3 regions of the Neobacillus pocheonensis genome follow, and region 3 is predicted to be linked to each of the others. Evidence: riboswitches for the same ligand, from Rfam matches in the RefSeq annotation. Region 3 holds a riboswitch; each other region holds the start of a gene.
What was found. A riboswitch is a leader RNA that binds a small molecule or an ion and turns the genes downstream of it on or off. The one in region 3 is predicted to bind cyclic di-AMP.
Positions count from the first base shown of each region.

Region 1: another riboswitch for cyclic di-AMP. It lies ahead of ABES02_RS28430 (hypothetical protein); the one in region 3 lies ahead of ABES02_RS02180 (aspartate kinase).
Region 2: another riboswitch for cyclic di-AMP. It lies ahead of ABES02_RS10555 (APC family permease); the one in region 3 lies ahead of ABES02_RS02180 (aspartate kinase).

Region 1 is NZ_JBCNAD010000081.1:195-3,679, forward strand. Features, by position in the region: gene ABES02_RS28425 (hypothetical protein) at 1-128, opposite strand, end outside; cyclic di-AMP (ydaO/yuaA leader) riboswitch at 368-502, shown strand; gene ABES02_RS28430 (hypothetical protein) at 816-1,367, shown strand; gene ABES02_RS28435 (APC family permease) at 1,422-3,245, shown strand.
Region 2 is NZ_JBCNAD010000020.1:93,781-99,905, reverse strand. Features, by position in the region: gene ABES02_RS10575 (TetR/AcrR family transcriptional regulator) at 1-283, shown strand, start outside; gene ABES02_RS10570 (ABC transporter ATP-binding protein) at 552-1,277, shown strand; gene ABES02_RS10565 (ABC transporter permease) at 1,274-2,329, shown strand; gene ABES02_RS10560 (NADPH-dependent FMN reductase) at 2,366-2,959, opposite strand; gene ABES02_RS10555 (APC family permease) at 3,162-5,072, opposite strand; cyclic di-AMP (ydaO/yuaA leader) riboswitch at 5,214-5,354, opposite strand; gene ABES02_RS10550 (cation:proton antiporter) at 5,492-6,125, opposite strand, start outside.
Region 3 is NZ_JBCNAD010000005.1:51,779-57,903, reverse strand. Features, by position in the region: partial or broken gene ABES02_RS02180 (aspartate kinase) at 685-1,920, opposite strand; cyclic di-AMP (ydaO/yuaA leader) riboswitch at 2,324-2,468, opposite strand; gene ABES02_RS02175 (hypothetical protein) at 2,853-3,083, opposite strand; gene ABES02_RS02170 (ABC transporter permease) at 3,579-4,328, opposite strand; gene ABES02_RS02165 (ABC transporter ATP-binding protein) at 4,329-5,090, opposite strand; partial or broken gene ABES02_RS02160 (DUF1048 domain-containing protein) at 5,254-5,364, opposite strand; gene ABES02_RS02155 (DUF1048 domain-containing protein) at 5,430-5,771, opposite strand; gene ABES02_RS02150 (PadR family transcriptional regulator) at 5,768-6,112, opposite strand.

The DNA.
Region 1 (3,485 bases), on a different contig from region 3:
AGAATTTTATCTAAATAAGGATGAAGATCTTCACTATCTAGACACGCTTCACATATTATTAAAACGTTTATTTCTCCTTTTTCACTTTTACCTTTCCTCTCACCACAAACAGTACAGACTTGTTCCAAAATTATCACTCCTTAGCACACTTATTTATACTTTTCCCGTATTCTCCTTTTTAACTCCTTTTAGACATTTTCTAATTAACGCACCCAAGGCCCTAAAATGTTATAGAACTTAGTGATAACGAGAAAGTTGAAGTAAAACATCGATGTAAGCGTTTTATTGTAAATAAAATGGTTTATTTAACTAATTTTTAACCCTTTACAATTTATTTTTATCGTCCTAATATCATGCTCATAGAAGAAATTTCATATTGCCTAATCCCGAAAGGGAACGGAGGACCCAATTTTGGGGTTAATTCTACTTATGTAGAAGGGATGTCAATCTCTTTCGCCATCCTACCCGTCAGCTAACTTCGTCGGCTAAAGCGAATGAGGTCAAAAGACCACCTATGAAGGCGCTTTTTGTGCTCTTTTTTACAGAAAAAGCTTGCTTTCGATTTGTGGTCTTATTTGTTTTGGCAAGAGTTTAAGGGGGAATAAAATTCATGGAGGGAGTGATCGTTTGGGGTTAAAAGGCTATATTAGTCTTTAAGGATATGGTAATCGGCATTTCAACAAATAGGGGTGTTTTTCAAAAATAGATAATGGTTAGCAAGATTCATTTAAAATATTGTGAGTAGTGAGAATAATAATTTTCATGTTTTTTTATCACTGGAAATACTGATTATGTATTGTAGGGGGTATTAAAAAATGGAAAGACTTCTTGGGACACTTATGAAAAAATATTATCAAAATAAATCCACACCAACATATTTCGGGATAGGAAATGATTATCTTGATGTTATCACAATGCGTTACAGAGTATTTGGTGCTGTATGGCAATTACATAATGGTTACAGGTATATAATTGGTTACTGGTTTGGTGATAATAAAAAAGATATTTTAAATTTTATTAATTGTGGGAGATGGGCAAAACTTGTAGACCAAGAAGGGCAAATTGAAGAAGTTTATCATATGGTTCGAGAAAAACAGGAAAAAGAGCTTTGGAAAAAACGGATTAAGCTTCCAAATAATATAAAACACCAAGAGAATTGGATAGAGAAAAAGACGGGGTGGTATATCATAAAATCATACAATCACTTTCCTTGCACCCTTACCTGTATTCAAAAAACAAAATACAATATTTGGATTGAACATATCTGTGTCTGCGAATCTAATAATGATATAAAAAAACTTCTTAATTTAATTAACTTGGAACACAATATTAAATTAATCCCAGATGAATTCATTAATTGTATGTGATTTTATGGGATGCATCAGTTTAATGGCTTAACCATAATCAGGGGGTAAATAATCATGACATTTAAAAGGTTACTTTTTGGTCGTCCTTTAAAATCAGAAGAAGCAGAAGCCGAAAAAATGCCGATGTGGAAGGCACTACCGATTCTTTCCTCGGATGCTCTTTCTTCTGTAGCTTATGGGACAGAAATGATATTATTGGAACTAGCGACAGTTGGGGCATTTGCATTTGCTTTTTCTTTGCCCGTTGCTATAGCAATTATATTATTAATTTCTATTCTTATTATTAGTTATAGACAAGTTATCGACGCGTACCCTCAAGGCGGAGGAGCCTATATGGTCGCAAAAGAAAACTTGGGCATGATGTGGGGACGTTTAGCCGGAGTTTCATTACTTATTGATTATACGTTAACGGTAGCAGTTTCTATATCGGCAGGTGTACTGGCAATTACTTCTGCTTACCCTTCTGCTTTACCATATATCGTTCCAATTGGACTTATTTTTACCTGGTTTATGGTATGGATGAATCTAAGAGGCATATCAGAAGCGGGTAACGTATTTGCATTTCCGACTTACATATTTATTTTTTGCATGTTAACCCTGGTAGGTAAAGGGTTATTTGACTGGTTAACTGGTGCAAGTCAGGCAACACACGAAATCACAATACCTACAGAATTACCAGCAAGCCTGACATGGTTTGTTTTGTTAAAAGCTTTCTCATCTGGGTGTTCAGCTGTAACAGGAGTTGAAGCTATCTCCAATGCGGTACCTCATTTTAGGCAACCGGCACAAAAAAATGCGAAACGAACAATGGTTACATTAGGACTGTTATTATCCATTATTTTTGGTGGAGTAACGATTATCTCAAGAGCCTATGATATTCATCCTGATCCAACAGGAACTAAAACTGTTCTTTCAATGGTGGCAGAAGATGCTTTTGGAAGGGGAATTTTTTATTATATTATTCAGTTTGCTACCATGACAATATTAATACTAGCTGCTAATACTGCCTTTAATGGGTTTCCGATATTAGGATCTCTCATGGCGCAAGATAAAAATATGCCCCGAATGTTTGCCAACAGAGGAGACCGTTTAGCTTATAACTATGGAATAATTACACTGGGAATCTTAGCAAGTATTTTACTCATTGTATTTCGCGGAAGAACTGAGGCATTAATTCCTCTTTATGCCATTGGTGTTTTCTTATCATTTACTATGGCACAAATAGGTCTTGTCTTAAAGTGGCGAAAGGATAAATCACAAGGATGGCAACGAAAAGCAATTATAAATGGAATAGGTGCCGTAGTAACCTTCTTTGTTGTAATAATATTCAGTATTACCAAATTTGAAGAAGGGGCTTGGATCGTAGTTGTTATAACGCCTATATTGTTATGGGTAATTACAAAAATTAGTAAACATTACGACAATGTAGGTAAGCAATTAAAATTTGATTTAACTGAGACCATTCCAAGTACTGATACAATCATAATTATACCTGTTGCTGGTATTCATAAGGTGGTGGTATCAACAATTTCATATGCAAAATCACTTACCCCAAATGTGGTAGCTTTTTATGTTGCTTTTTCTCCTGAAGATGCTAAAAAGATGGAAGCAAGATGGGATGAGTGGAACCCAGGTGTCCGATTAGTCGTTGTTACGTCACGTTACCGTACATTAATTAAGCCATTAATTGAATTTATTGAGCGTATTGACCACCACTATAAACATGAGAAGAAAATAACTGTACTATTACCTGAATTTATTACACATAAGTGGTGGCACCGATTATTACACAATCAATCAGGATTACGTATCCGTTCCATATTATTAAATAGAAAAGACGTTGTGGTTTCTACTGTTCCATTTCATTTGAATGATTGATACGTAACTTAATGTAAGTCACAAGTCCAATGATATTTTCATTGGGCTTTTTTATTTTTAAAGATGTAACAATTAAGAAGGGTGAAAAAAGGTAAAGAAGGGAAAAATTATGAATATAAATATATAAAGGAGTGCTGCTAAATGGAACAAGTATGTAACATATGTGGGAATAGCGAAGATGATAGTGTAAATAAGCCAGACATGACAGTATTGCTAATTTGTGAAAATTGTTTAAAAAGT
Region 2 (6,125 bases), on a different contig from region 3:
TTTCATGAAGGTCATATTAGGACCAAAGGGAGACGCGGCCTTTCAGGTAAAAATGGTGGAATTAATAAAAAAAACCTTTATCAAGAAATTAGCGGAAGATATAAAAATTGAAGAGATGCTCGTTCCATTAGATTTCTTTATTTCTTATGTTAGCTCTGCCCACCTTGGGGTAATCCAGCATTGGCTGCAAAGCGGGATGGAAAAATCACCACGGGAAATGACATTAATTTTAGCAAAGATGACTTTACTTGGACCTGGACATGTGGCAAGGCTTAAACAATGATCAAAGCAGTGAATATCACTGCCTGATCATTGTTTAAAAAAGGAAACAAACTGATTATCTACCTGTTAATTTGGGATGTCTTTTCGATTTTTTTTTGAAAGGTTAAATGTTAAGAATGGAGCTGACAAAACAACTTCCTACCTATCCATAAAGATGAACACATTCGTCATTATTGTTCATTGTAATTCCTGTCACCGCATTTTAATATTAGGGTATAGAGATGGTCAACACGGTGTTCATTACTGGGCTGGCTGATAGGAGGGGTTTTATGAATCCAACCATTACAGTGGAAAAGGTAAGTAAAAGCTTTGGAAAAAAGCCTGTTTTACAAGATGTCAATTTAACGATTCCGAAAGGGCAATTATTCGGGCTAATCGGTCCTTCTGGAGCGGGAAAAACAACATTGGTTAAAATGATTGTCGGCATGGAAAAGGCTGATACAGGAACGATTCATGTACTAGATGAGCGGATGCCGAATCTTGCTCTGCTGCAGGAGATTGGATATATGGCGCAATCCGACGCCTTGTATGTCGAGTTAACAGGTGAAGAGAATCTTAAATTTTTTGCCTCGCTTTACAAGCTTAATAAACAGGAGCAGAAAAAGCGAATCGCTTATGCTTCGGGTTTAGTGAACTTAACTGATGACCTTAAGAAACGGGTATCAGCCTATTCCGGGGGAATGAAACGGCGTTTATCCTTGGCGATAGCGCTCATTCAGGATCCGAAGATTTTGATATTAGATGAACCAACTGTCGGAATTGATCCTGAATTAAAATTATCGATTTGGAATGAATTGTTACGCTTGAAAAATGAGGAAGAAAAAACGATTATCGTGACAACCCACGTCATGGATGAAGCGATTAAATGTGATTTTATTGCCATGGTTCGTGATGGCCGTATTTTAACAAGCGGCACACCTAACGAGTTAAAAACGTTATACGGAACGGACGATTTCGATGAGGTGTTCCGGAAAGCAGGGGTGAGGCAGTCATGAGAACGATGGCGCTGATCAAAAGAATCATTCGGCAAATGGCCCGAGATAAACGAACTTTAGGTCTGATGTTTATTGCTCCGCTTATGATTCTAACCCTTATGTACTTTTTATTTAACGGGAATACCGTGGAACCGAAATTAGGTGTCGTCGGCGTCGACCAAAGTCTGGTGTCAGCCTTTAAAAAAGCAGACATACATGTAAAGGAATATAAGAAAGCTACGAAAAACACGGTGGTTGAAAATGATCTGAATGGATTGCTGGTTCAAGATGGCGGACAGATGAGATTAACACTCCAAAATGACGATCCAACTTCAGCAAGAGGGCTGCAGGCGAAGGTTAATCAAACTGTTTCTGCCTTAGCTCAAGGCAAATTGTTGGAGCAAAATCCGGCTATGGCCAATATGATGCCTCCAAAAATGGAAACAAACTATGTTTATGGTGATAAAGATACGGTCTTTTTTGATGTATTAAGCCCGATTTTAGTTGGCTTTTTTGTCTTCTTCTTTGTCTTCATCATTTCAGGTATTGGGTTATTACGCGAGCGGACAACTGGTACATTGGAAAGGTTATTATCCACTCCAATTCGCAGAGGAGAAATTGTCACGGCATACCTGGCTGGCTATGGGATGTTTGCTGTGATTCAAACGGTTATTGTCGTATTTTATGCGATTAATGTTTTAGATATTGTGTTAGTTGGGTCCATTTGGAATGTACTTTTGATAAATCTGCTCTTGGCTCTCGTTGCCTTATCGTTAGGAATTTTGTTATCGACCTTTGCCGCTTCAGAATTTCAAATGATGCAGTTTATCCCGATCGCCGTCATTCCGCAAATCTTTTTTGCGGGAATTTTTCCGCTCGAAGGGATGGCCGATTGGCTTCAGGTGATTGCAAAGGAATTCCCGATGTATTATGCCGGAGATGCATTAAGGGGCGTCATGTATAAAGGATTGGGCTTCAGTGACATTAGCGGGGATATATTGGCTTTAGTGATTTTCGCCTTAATCTTTGTTTTCTTAAATATCTTATCAATGAAAAAATATCGAAAGCTATAATAGGAAAAGGGGATGAGTGATCATCCCCTCTTTTTATTAGCGAATCGTTTTTAAAGCACCGCTCCAAGCGACTACTTCACTAAGCATAGCATTTACATTAGTAAGATGTAATTCAGCTGGTTTGAAAACACTGCCGTTTTCAAAATCAGTAAATAATGACAATGTTGGATGTGTGCGAACGTCAGCTACTTTCAATTCACCAAGGATGCCGCGTAAGTGTTCAGCCGCACGTGCTCCGCCTGTTGAACCATAGCTTACGATACCTGCTGCTTTATCGTTCCAAGCTTCGCGGGCAAAATCAAGGGCATTCTTTAATGCACCAGTGATGCTGTGGTTGTATTCCTGAACAACGAATACGAAGCCCTCTAGAGTAGCAAGCTTTTGGTTCCATGCTGCGATTCCTGGTTCTGAACCGTCAGTTGTTCCTAAGAATGGTAAATTGAAGTCTGCAATATCAACGATTTCATAATTGGCATCGCCACGTTTGTCTGCAATCTCTTTTACCCATTCTCCTACTTGTGGACTTACGCGTCCTTGACGTGTGCTTCCTAAGATAATACCAATGTTTAATTTTGTCACTATATTTTCCTCCTCAGTTGTTTTACCAAATAATTTATTTAAAAAACTCATTCCTCACACCACCTAATGGTAATAAACTTCAAATTAAGATATTCTAAAATTACTTATCTCTAATTTGAATATCTTTAATTCAAAATAATAATATTATATCTATTAACTTTTGTCAACATTTTTTATCATATAAAAATACTCGGGATTTAATCTAAATAAAGGGCAGAATCACTGATGGTGATTTCTGCCCTTTATTTTAGGGTTATTCCTTTAAATGATAAGGAACTGTTGTAACAACCACATCTTTATGTCTTATTAACCATAAGCGAAGCAGCAGTGCTGTTTGATTATGCAGTAAGTTATGCCACCATTTTTTTGTGATAAATTGAGGTATAACAATATGGATTTGAGCCTTAAATTGTTCTTTTTCTTCAATGATGTGGATAAATCTTGTTAATGGTTCTAATATTGATCTGTATTTACTTTTCAGGGTAAGTAAGCGGCAAGGTGTCCCCCACTCCTCCCATTTACTTTCCATCTTTTTCATAGACTCATCGTCAAAACCTACATATACGGCTAATAAATTCTCTTGAGATAAACTTTTGGCAAAAGATAAGGTGTTTTGAACCACTCGATGGATCCCTGAAACAAGCACTATTGTTACAACCCGGTTAGCTTCAGGGTGTTCTGTTTTAACATCGATTCTTAACTCATTAGCCACTGCTTGATAATGTCGTTGAACGAGAATAGAGCAAAGAACAAAAAATGGAATAACCACTAAAACAACCCAAGCACCGCTTGTAAATTTTGTAACAGCAAATATGGCCGCAACAATCGTCGTTATAATGGCCCCTACTGTATTAATGGCTAATTTGGTTTTCCAATGAGGCCCTTTAATACGTCTCCACCTTCTCACTAAACCATATTGTGCTACAGTAAAGGATAAGAAAACCCCTATTGCATATAAAGGAATTAAAGCATTTGTATGGGCGTGGAAGGCAAGAATAAGTAAGCTGGCTGTCCCTGCTAAGGCAATAATTCCATTTGAATATCCTAGTCTATCACCCCTATTTGTAAGTCCACGAGGTAAATAACCATCTGCAGCTACGATAGCAGCTAATTGCGAAAAGCCTGTAAAAGTCGAATTGGCTGCAAGTATTAATACGATAAACGTAAACCAGATAATAGTTTGATAGACTATCCCATGGCCAAAATAATACTGAGTTAATTGCGATAACATTGTATTATGAGGGTCAGGTGAAATACCTTTAACATATAAATGATAGGCAAATCCTAATAGAGTGATAGATGTAATGGTACCTAAAGCAACATACGTTTTTATCGCATTTTTTTGTTGCGGCTCCCTGAAAATAGGAACAGCATTTGAAATGGTCTCAATCCCTGTCAAAGCAGAACAAGCGGAACTAAATGCTTTTAATAAGAGTAATATCGTAAATCCCTCAGGAACAGAACCAAACTGCGGTGTAGCTGGTTGCACAAAACCATGATTAACCTCATCAAATAAACCAAAAGCGATTAAAATCAGCATACAAGCCATGAATCCTATAGTGGGCCATGCAAAAATTTTCGCCGATTCAGCCACACCCCGAAGGTTTACAATTAATAGGATAAAAACACAAAGAATAGCTAGAACCGTTTCATAGGGGGCAACTACTGGATATGCAGAAGAAACAGCTTCAAGCGCTGCTGAAACAGAAACGGCTACGGTTAAGATATAATCCACTAGCAGTGAACTGGAGGCCACTAAAGAGATCCAGCGTTGTTTAAAGTTATCTTTTGCAATTGCGTAAGCCCCTCCGCCATTTGGATAAGCAAGGATTCCCATAATATAAGAAAGAATCAGGATAGCCAAAAGGATTATAGTAGAAATCGTAATCGGAATGATATACCACTTTGCTTCTGCTCCTAAGTTCATTAGTTCTGTCATCCCTGATTCAGGGCCATAAGAAACAGAAGAATAAAGGTCAGCAGCTAGTATAGGGAGCGCAATATACCAAAGTAATTTATTGTGCTGGGCATGCAATTCTGCTGTTCGCATTGGTCTGCCAATTAAAATCCGTTTAACGCTGTTAAAATTAGTAATGGAAAACCATATTGCGATTAAAGCAATGACTGCAAAAATTAATTCCAAAATTTGTGATGGATGTGTCACTTTAAAATCCCTTCTTTTTATTAGAATAAGAAATCGAACGTTGCAGCCCAGGCTTTGCAAAAATAGGCATAATAAAAAGACCTCTTTATTCATCACGCTGCTTTTTGGCAAAAAAAAAGCACCCTGAATTAGGCGGTCTTTGACCTCCTTCGCATTAGCCGACGAAGTTAGCTGACGGGTAGGATGGCGAAAGAGTTTCTCATCCCTTCTGATTCCAGAATTAACCCCCAAAAATTGGTTCCTCCGTTCCTGAACTTTCTCAGGATTTGGCCGAAATATTAAATTGATTTGAAGCAATAATAGTCCTTTATGATTTGAATGTAAATGACGAAATTTGCTTAAAAACGGCCATTTTTGATGATAAATCTATATAAACAGGTACTTTCCATAATTATTCTACAGAATGCTCATTTTTTCACTTAAATCTTATCAGATATTTTTAGTTTATTAATCAATGGTGTAATGGTTAGACCTTGGAATAGCAGCGAAAACAATACGACACTAAACGTTAGGATTAAGATATCTTCTCTGCCTTCAAATTCATGGGGCAGGCTTAATGCAAGGGCAATCGATAAGCTACCCTTTAAGCCTCCCCAATTTAGTATGGCCTTATATTTTTCTGAAAAGCCTTTAATCGGCGAAAGGCTTATGTATAACGCAAGAGTCCTTGATAAGAGGACGATTACAATCGCTAGCACAATGTATCCCCATCTTTGCGAAAGAGAAATGTTTCTTATTTCTAATCCAATCATTAAAAAGATTAAACTGTTTGCAAAAAAAGTGACGGTATCAAAAAACGAATCGATATTGATCCTTGTCGTCTCAGACATCCCCACCTTCGCACCATAATTCCCAAAAATTAAACCAGCGACAGCAACAGAAATCACTCCGGAAACGTGGAAATGTTCAGCGATAAAGTAGCAGCCAAAAAACATGACAATCGAAAACGCAATTTCAAGTGGGTAATCATCATAGGCACGAATAATTTGAGAGAAGATAATGCCGGCAGCCCCTCCAATCAAGAGCCCGCCAGCACTAAATTTTAAAAATAAC
Region 3 (6,125 bases):
CTCAAACTTCGGATTAAAGAGATACCAAAGATCAAGAGATTTTTCATTTCCCCCCTTATGGTTCAATCCTTTTCTGTGTATCTCAGTAAATTCACCAAAATTCAGCCTCAAACTTATTCAGTGATTATCTTTGTTTAGTATTGAGTGACCTCTTTGGCATAGATAAATTCTACTTTCGTTTCGCGTAAAAATAGGGTAAAAATTTCGTGCAAAGGTGTAAAAAAAATATAAAAATCCAGGGGGTGAAATATTCATTTAGTTCACATTCTTTTAAAATCCAGGAACAAAAAATAGACCATGGCTTACTCGTCCCCCAGTAGATCAATGCCAACGATAACCATATGGAAATATCTAAAAAAGATATACTATTAAGGTATTTCGTTAAATTAATCAATAATTGGAGAAAAAGTACTCATGGTCTACTTAACGCCCAGCAAGCAAAATGTAACTCTTTGTACTGTCCTGTCCCGTTATAGTGATATAAACGCGAAAATGGAGGAGAGAATAGGAGTATTTATTGTGGATATAAATTTAGAAAAGTTTCTAGAGGAGTAAGTTTCGAATTCAAAAAATTCATACTATTGCTAACATAAAAAGCCAAAGACCCTAACTTTGGCTTTTTACTTTGAATTCATCTTTCAATACAAAATTCTTTAAAGAGATATTTTTTTAGAATTTGCAAGTTCAATGAACCATGTCTAACCCTGCTGTTTCCAGACCAAAGGTACAATGAAGTGTTCGAACTACAGTTACCATGCGATCTACAGGGACTATACATCAAATCTTATTTTGCGATGTGCTAACCATTTTTGTCGAAACATTTGAAAAAGCAAGTGCTATATACATTCTTGCAACGATATCCTGAGCAGAACTCAATCCTTTACCAACAATCGAAACTTTTGCTAATCCTGTCTCAGTATACACTCTGTCAAAGTGAAGTCTTTCTCTATGTTCTTCCAGGAATTTTAATGTCCGTTTTGCATTTTCCTTAGATACAACGAAGGAAACAGTCGTTTTAGGTAAATCTTTGGAACTTTGATGGATAAATTCAACATGAATTCGTGAATCCATAAATAAGGAAAATAAGGAATAGAGAGTATTCCCTTCATTTGGGAAATTGGTAATTGTTATTGACAATACATTTTCACTATGTGCAATGCCGCAAACGTGGCTGTCATCCTCCATTCCAAAAATCCCCCGAATGAAAGTCCCCTCTTCATTGGAGAAACTTGATCGAACCGTTAACCTTACTTTATTTTTCTGCGCACATTTTACTGCACGCGGATGTAAAACACTCGCACCTAATCTGGCCATTTCAAGCATTTCGTCAAAAGATATACTTTTTATTTTTTTTGCCGTCGGCACAATGCGCGGATCTGCGGAATACACACCATCCACATCCGTATAAATCTCACACAAATCTGCATTGAGCATTGCTGCAAGCGCTACGGCTGTCGTATCGGATCCTCCTCGCCCCAATGTGGTAATTTCCCCATTTTCTGTAATTCCTTGGAAACCCGCGACAATCACTATGTGTCCTAATTGAAAATGGGACAGTATTTTATAGGTGTCTATTTGTTTTATTCTTGCTTCGGTGTGTTCAGGTTCCGTAATGATTCCAGCCTGCCATCCTGTTAAAGAGACCGCAGAGTACCCCTTGCTCTGTAAAGCCATAGCCAGTAAAGCGATCGATACCTGCTCTCCTGTTGATAAAAGCATATCCATTTCCCGCTCAGGTACTTCATTACAGATTTCATTTGCCATGTCCACCAGTACATCTGTTGATTTTCCCATTGCAGATACTACAACAACGACATCATTTCCTTTTTGCTTTGCGGAAATAATTTTATCAACAGCTTTTAAAATTCTATCTTTAGTTCCTACCGAAGTGCCACCAAATTTTTGTACGATCATTCCCATTTTAACCAACCTCTCCTCTTCAAGTTTATTTCAGTAATCTTATCCATTTACCTAAACTCAAACTTAATTGCATTGAGAGAAATTTTCAGGTTAATACCATCAGTTTTCACAAAAAATAGACCTGGATTTCTTTCTCCCCGTATTTGCAGACATGCAAAATCATAATCGTTCTGTGGAGAATAAAACTTTTCCCCAACTGCATTATGACTTGCAACAACAAAATAAAATCGGAGAAAAAGTCATCAGGTCTACTTAGCGCCCAGCGAAGATTTGCCTCTCTTTGCGTTCTGTCTTCTAAATTCCTTTTTCTAATTCATTGGCAGAATAAAAAGACCTACTGTTAATCTTTAGACGATCTTGTTTTAATTACAAGCAAAACAGCCCTCAGATTTTACGGTCTTTTGACCTCCCTCGCTTTAGCCGACGAAGTTAGCTGACGGGTAGGATGGCGGAAGAGTATCTCATCCCTTCTGGTTTCCCAGAATGAATCCAATTAACTGGTTCCTCCGCTCCTGATTTCCTCAGTATTAATCCGGTATATTAATTGGTTTACAAGTAGTGATTAAATTCTTTATTATCAATTTGTAAATAGCTAATTTCGAATAAAAAATGACTTTTTTGTAAAATATTTATATAAAACAGGATTTTCTCTTATTTATTCACTTTTTTTCTACTTTTTAATTTTTCTAGCAAAATTAAGTAAAAGAATACTATAAAAGGTGTAGCAAAACCAAGGTAATCAAAGAATTTTTCAAACATAATAAGTTCCTCCAAATTCAATACTCCGCAAGATAGATTTTTTATGAAACCCATCGAAAAATACAAACAGATAAAGAACCGTTGGGATTTCTGATTCAACTTTGGAAAGAAAGGTACTCATTGGTCTACCATTTCAGAACATATACATTCAATATTTATATATTAAATTTTTTTCATGATTTATATCGATTTTGCCAAATCACTACGAGCCCTGCCTCTCTCATAGCACTTGTGGCTCCGACGACCACTCCAGGTTGATTTGGTTTAAGAATTAGATATATATATTTCTTGATCTTGTTATTACGTTTCTCCCATGACATGACTTCTCTTACGCCGAATATTACGAAAAAAAAGTTGAACAGCCAAAGATTATAAAGCCAAATAGTCTCTTGAATTATTGACATTCTGATACCTCCACAAGAATTAATTTCATCTTTATAATTCTTTAAGTTGAACTAGGATTAATTTTTATTCGTATTGAATTGCTTCTCTGGCATAGACTGATTCTACTTCATTTTCACGTCAAAATAGGGTAAAAAAAATGGGCAAAGGTGTAAAAAAAACATAAAAATCCATGGGGTAAAATTTCATTTAGTTCACAATAAAACAACAAAAAATCCGATTTAAAGGAGAAAAATCCTCTCTTTTCTTGCTGCCTTAAAAACTTTTTCCTTCAATCGAAAAAAACTATGAATCACATTCCAGCTGAAATGTAATCCATAGTTCCTTAAGTTAATGGCATTGGTTACCAAAGCGGTTTTACTTCAGAATCTTCTCATTTACTGTCAATTATATCTATGGGCTTCATTCTATTAATTTCTCCTCCTGCGAAAGAGCATAACCCGCTGTAAATTCTTCTAAAGCATGCATGGCAAACCTCTAATCCCATATTGGTGGACTTACCCTAACTGGCGTTTAAATTGTTTACTGGCGATGAAGTAAGCTATGACCATGATGCCGACGCACCAGGCAAGCGCGATCCAGATATCATTGCCAACAGACCCTTCATACAAGAGGGCACGAATTGCATTCACGATTGAAGTCACTGGCTGGTTCTCAGCGAACGCACGGACAATTTTAGGCATGGTTTCGGTAGGGACAAAGGCCGAACTGATAAACGGCAGGAAAATCAGCGGGTACGAGTAGGCTGTCGCCCCTTCCATAGACCGCGCTCTCAATCCGGGAATGACCGCCAGCCATGTCAGCGCCAGCGTAAACAGCCCGAGTATCCCAGCTACTGCGAGCCAATCCAGGATACCAGCGCTGGAACGGAAGCCCATCAAGAGGGCGATGAGGATAACCACCACGACAGTAAGCGCATTGGAAACAAGCGAAGTCAACACGTGAGCCCACAATACCGATGAACGCTTGATTGGCATCGTAATGAAACGCGCCATCAGTCCGCTCTTTACATCGTTAAACAGCCGCAAGGAAGTGTAAGCGACGCCGGAAGCGATAGCCATTAGCAAGATTCCCGGCAATAAATAATTGACGTAGTTGTCCGTGCCAGTCTCTATGGCGCCGCCAAATACGTAAACAAACAGCAGCATCATCATAATCGGCGTAATCGCCACCGTGATAATCGTATCCGGGCTGCGCATGATGTTCCGCATTAAACGCCCTAGTAATACCCCTGTATTGCTTTTCATTTACATCTCCTCCTTTTTGCCGATAATCGCGAGGAAAATTTCCTCCAGTGTCGGCTGCTTCTCGATGTACTCCACTTTCGCTGGCGGGAACATCTCCTTGAGTTCGGTAAGGGTACCGGTTTTGATGATTTTTCCACCATGCAGGATGGCAATACGGTCCGCCAGTTGTTCAGCTTCCTCCAGGTACTGGGTTGTCAGCAAGATGGTCGTGCCTCCGCTGGCAAGCTCCTTGACGGTTTCCCAGACTTCAATCCGCGCTTCGGGGTCAAGCCCTGTCGTCGGTTCGTCAAGAAAAATGACTGCTGGCGTCCCTATCAGGCTCATGGCTATGTCAAGCCGGCGCTTCATCCCGCCGGAATATTTGTCCGCCCGGCGGTTGGCCGCGTCACGCAGGCTAAATCTTGCAAGCAGATTGTCGGTGACTTGAGCGGGATTGGAAACTCCCCTCAACTTGGCGATCATTATCAGGTTTTCCCTCCCGGTGAGCATGCCGTCCAAAGCTGCGAACTGCCCTGTCAGGCTGATACTCTGGCGAATATGATCTGGTTGAAGTTGGATGTCAAAGCCGCAAATACTTACTTCGCCACCATCGGCCTTCATCAGTGTCGAGAGGATGTTGACCGTCGTAGTCTTGCCCGCTCCATTTGAGCCCAGCAGTGCGAAAATCTCGCCACCCCGCACCTCAAAATCCACCCCCTTTAATACTTCCTTATCTTTAAAGGATTTTTTTAACCCTTTTACAGAAATCGCAGTATTGCTCATACTTTTTTCCCCCTTATAAAAAGCGCAGCAGGGCGCTTGATTGCCTATTCCATTCTACTTAGTCTTACTGATATTCAGTATTACTTACTACCGAGTTAAAAATATAACTGAATAGTGAAGGTGAACACATTACATTTGTAACCAGCTATTCAGTCGGTATGATCTATTGAATTTTCTTTTTTCCCAATCTCCTGATACTCTGATTCAAATCTTCCCGATACTTGTCAACATAGGTTTTAGCATTTGCCACAAGTTCATTGGTAAAGGAAGCCAAGTGCTACCCAGTGGCGGTTTGCGCATTAGTGTCGATATAGGCTAAAATCCACTAGGATTTCTCCGTTAGCTACGACCAATGTTATCGTTCAACTTCTTGCGATACTTATCCTTCCAAGTTTGCTCATCCTTCACTAAGTCGTCGCAGAAAGCAGCAACGTCCTCGCCTGTAAGGTCAGTGACTTTCTTGCCTTCCGCTGCACCTTCCTCGAAGAGGTCGAGAATGCCGTTAAAGATACGGCTGCTGTCCTTCCAGTCGGTGGGACCACCACCAGCAGTCCACATATATTTTTGCATAGCTTTGTAAGCGTTGCGGTACTCACTTGGAAGTGCCTTCGCACGCGCCTCCATCGCCCTCCATTCCCGCTTGTCATCCAGACTTCCAATAATTTTTTCAAAAATACTCATATTATTTCTCCTTTTAATTTTATTTTAGTTTTAAGTTCGTTAATTTTACTTGAAACGAAATCCCATTTTTTCCAAAAATTTTCAAGCTGCTCTTGACCTGCTGTGTTGAGAGTGTAAAATTTTCTTGGCGGTCCCATAGTAGATGGCTTTTTCTCGATGTACACCAGATTGTTTTTCTCAAGCCGCATGGTAATCGTATAAACTGTGCCTTCAACTACATCAGTGAAGCCAAGTTCTCGCAGCTGTTGCGTAATTTCATAGCCGTAAGTTTCGCCGCGACTGATGATTTCAAGTACACAACCCTCAAGCACTCCTTTCAGCATTTCCGTGATATTTTCCAATTTGTCACCTCCA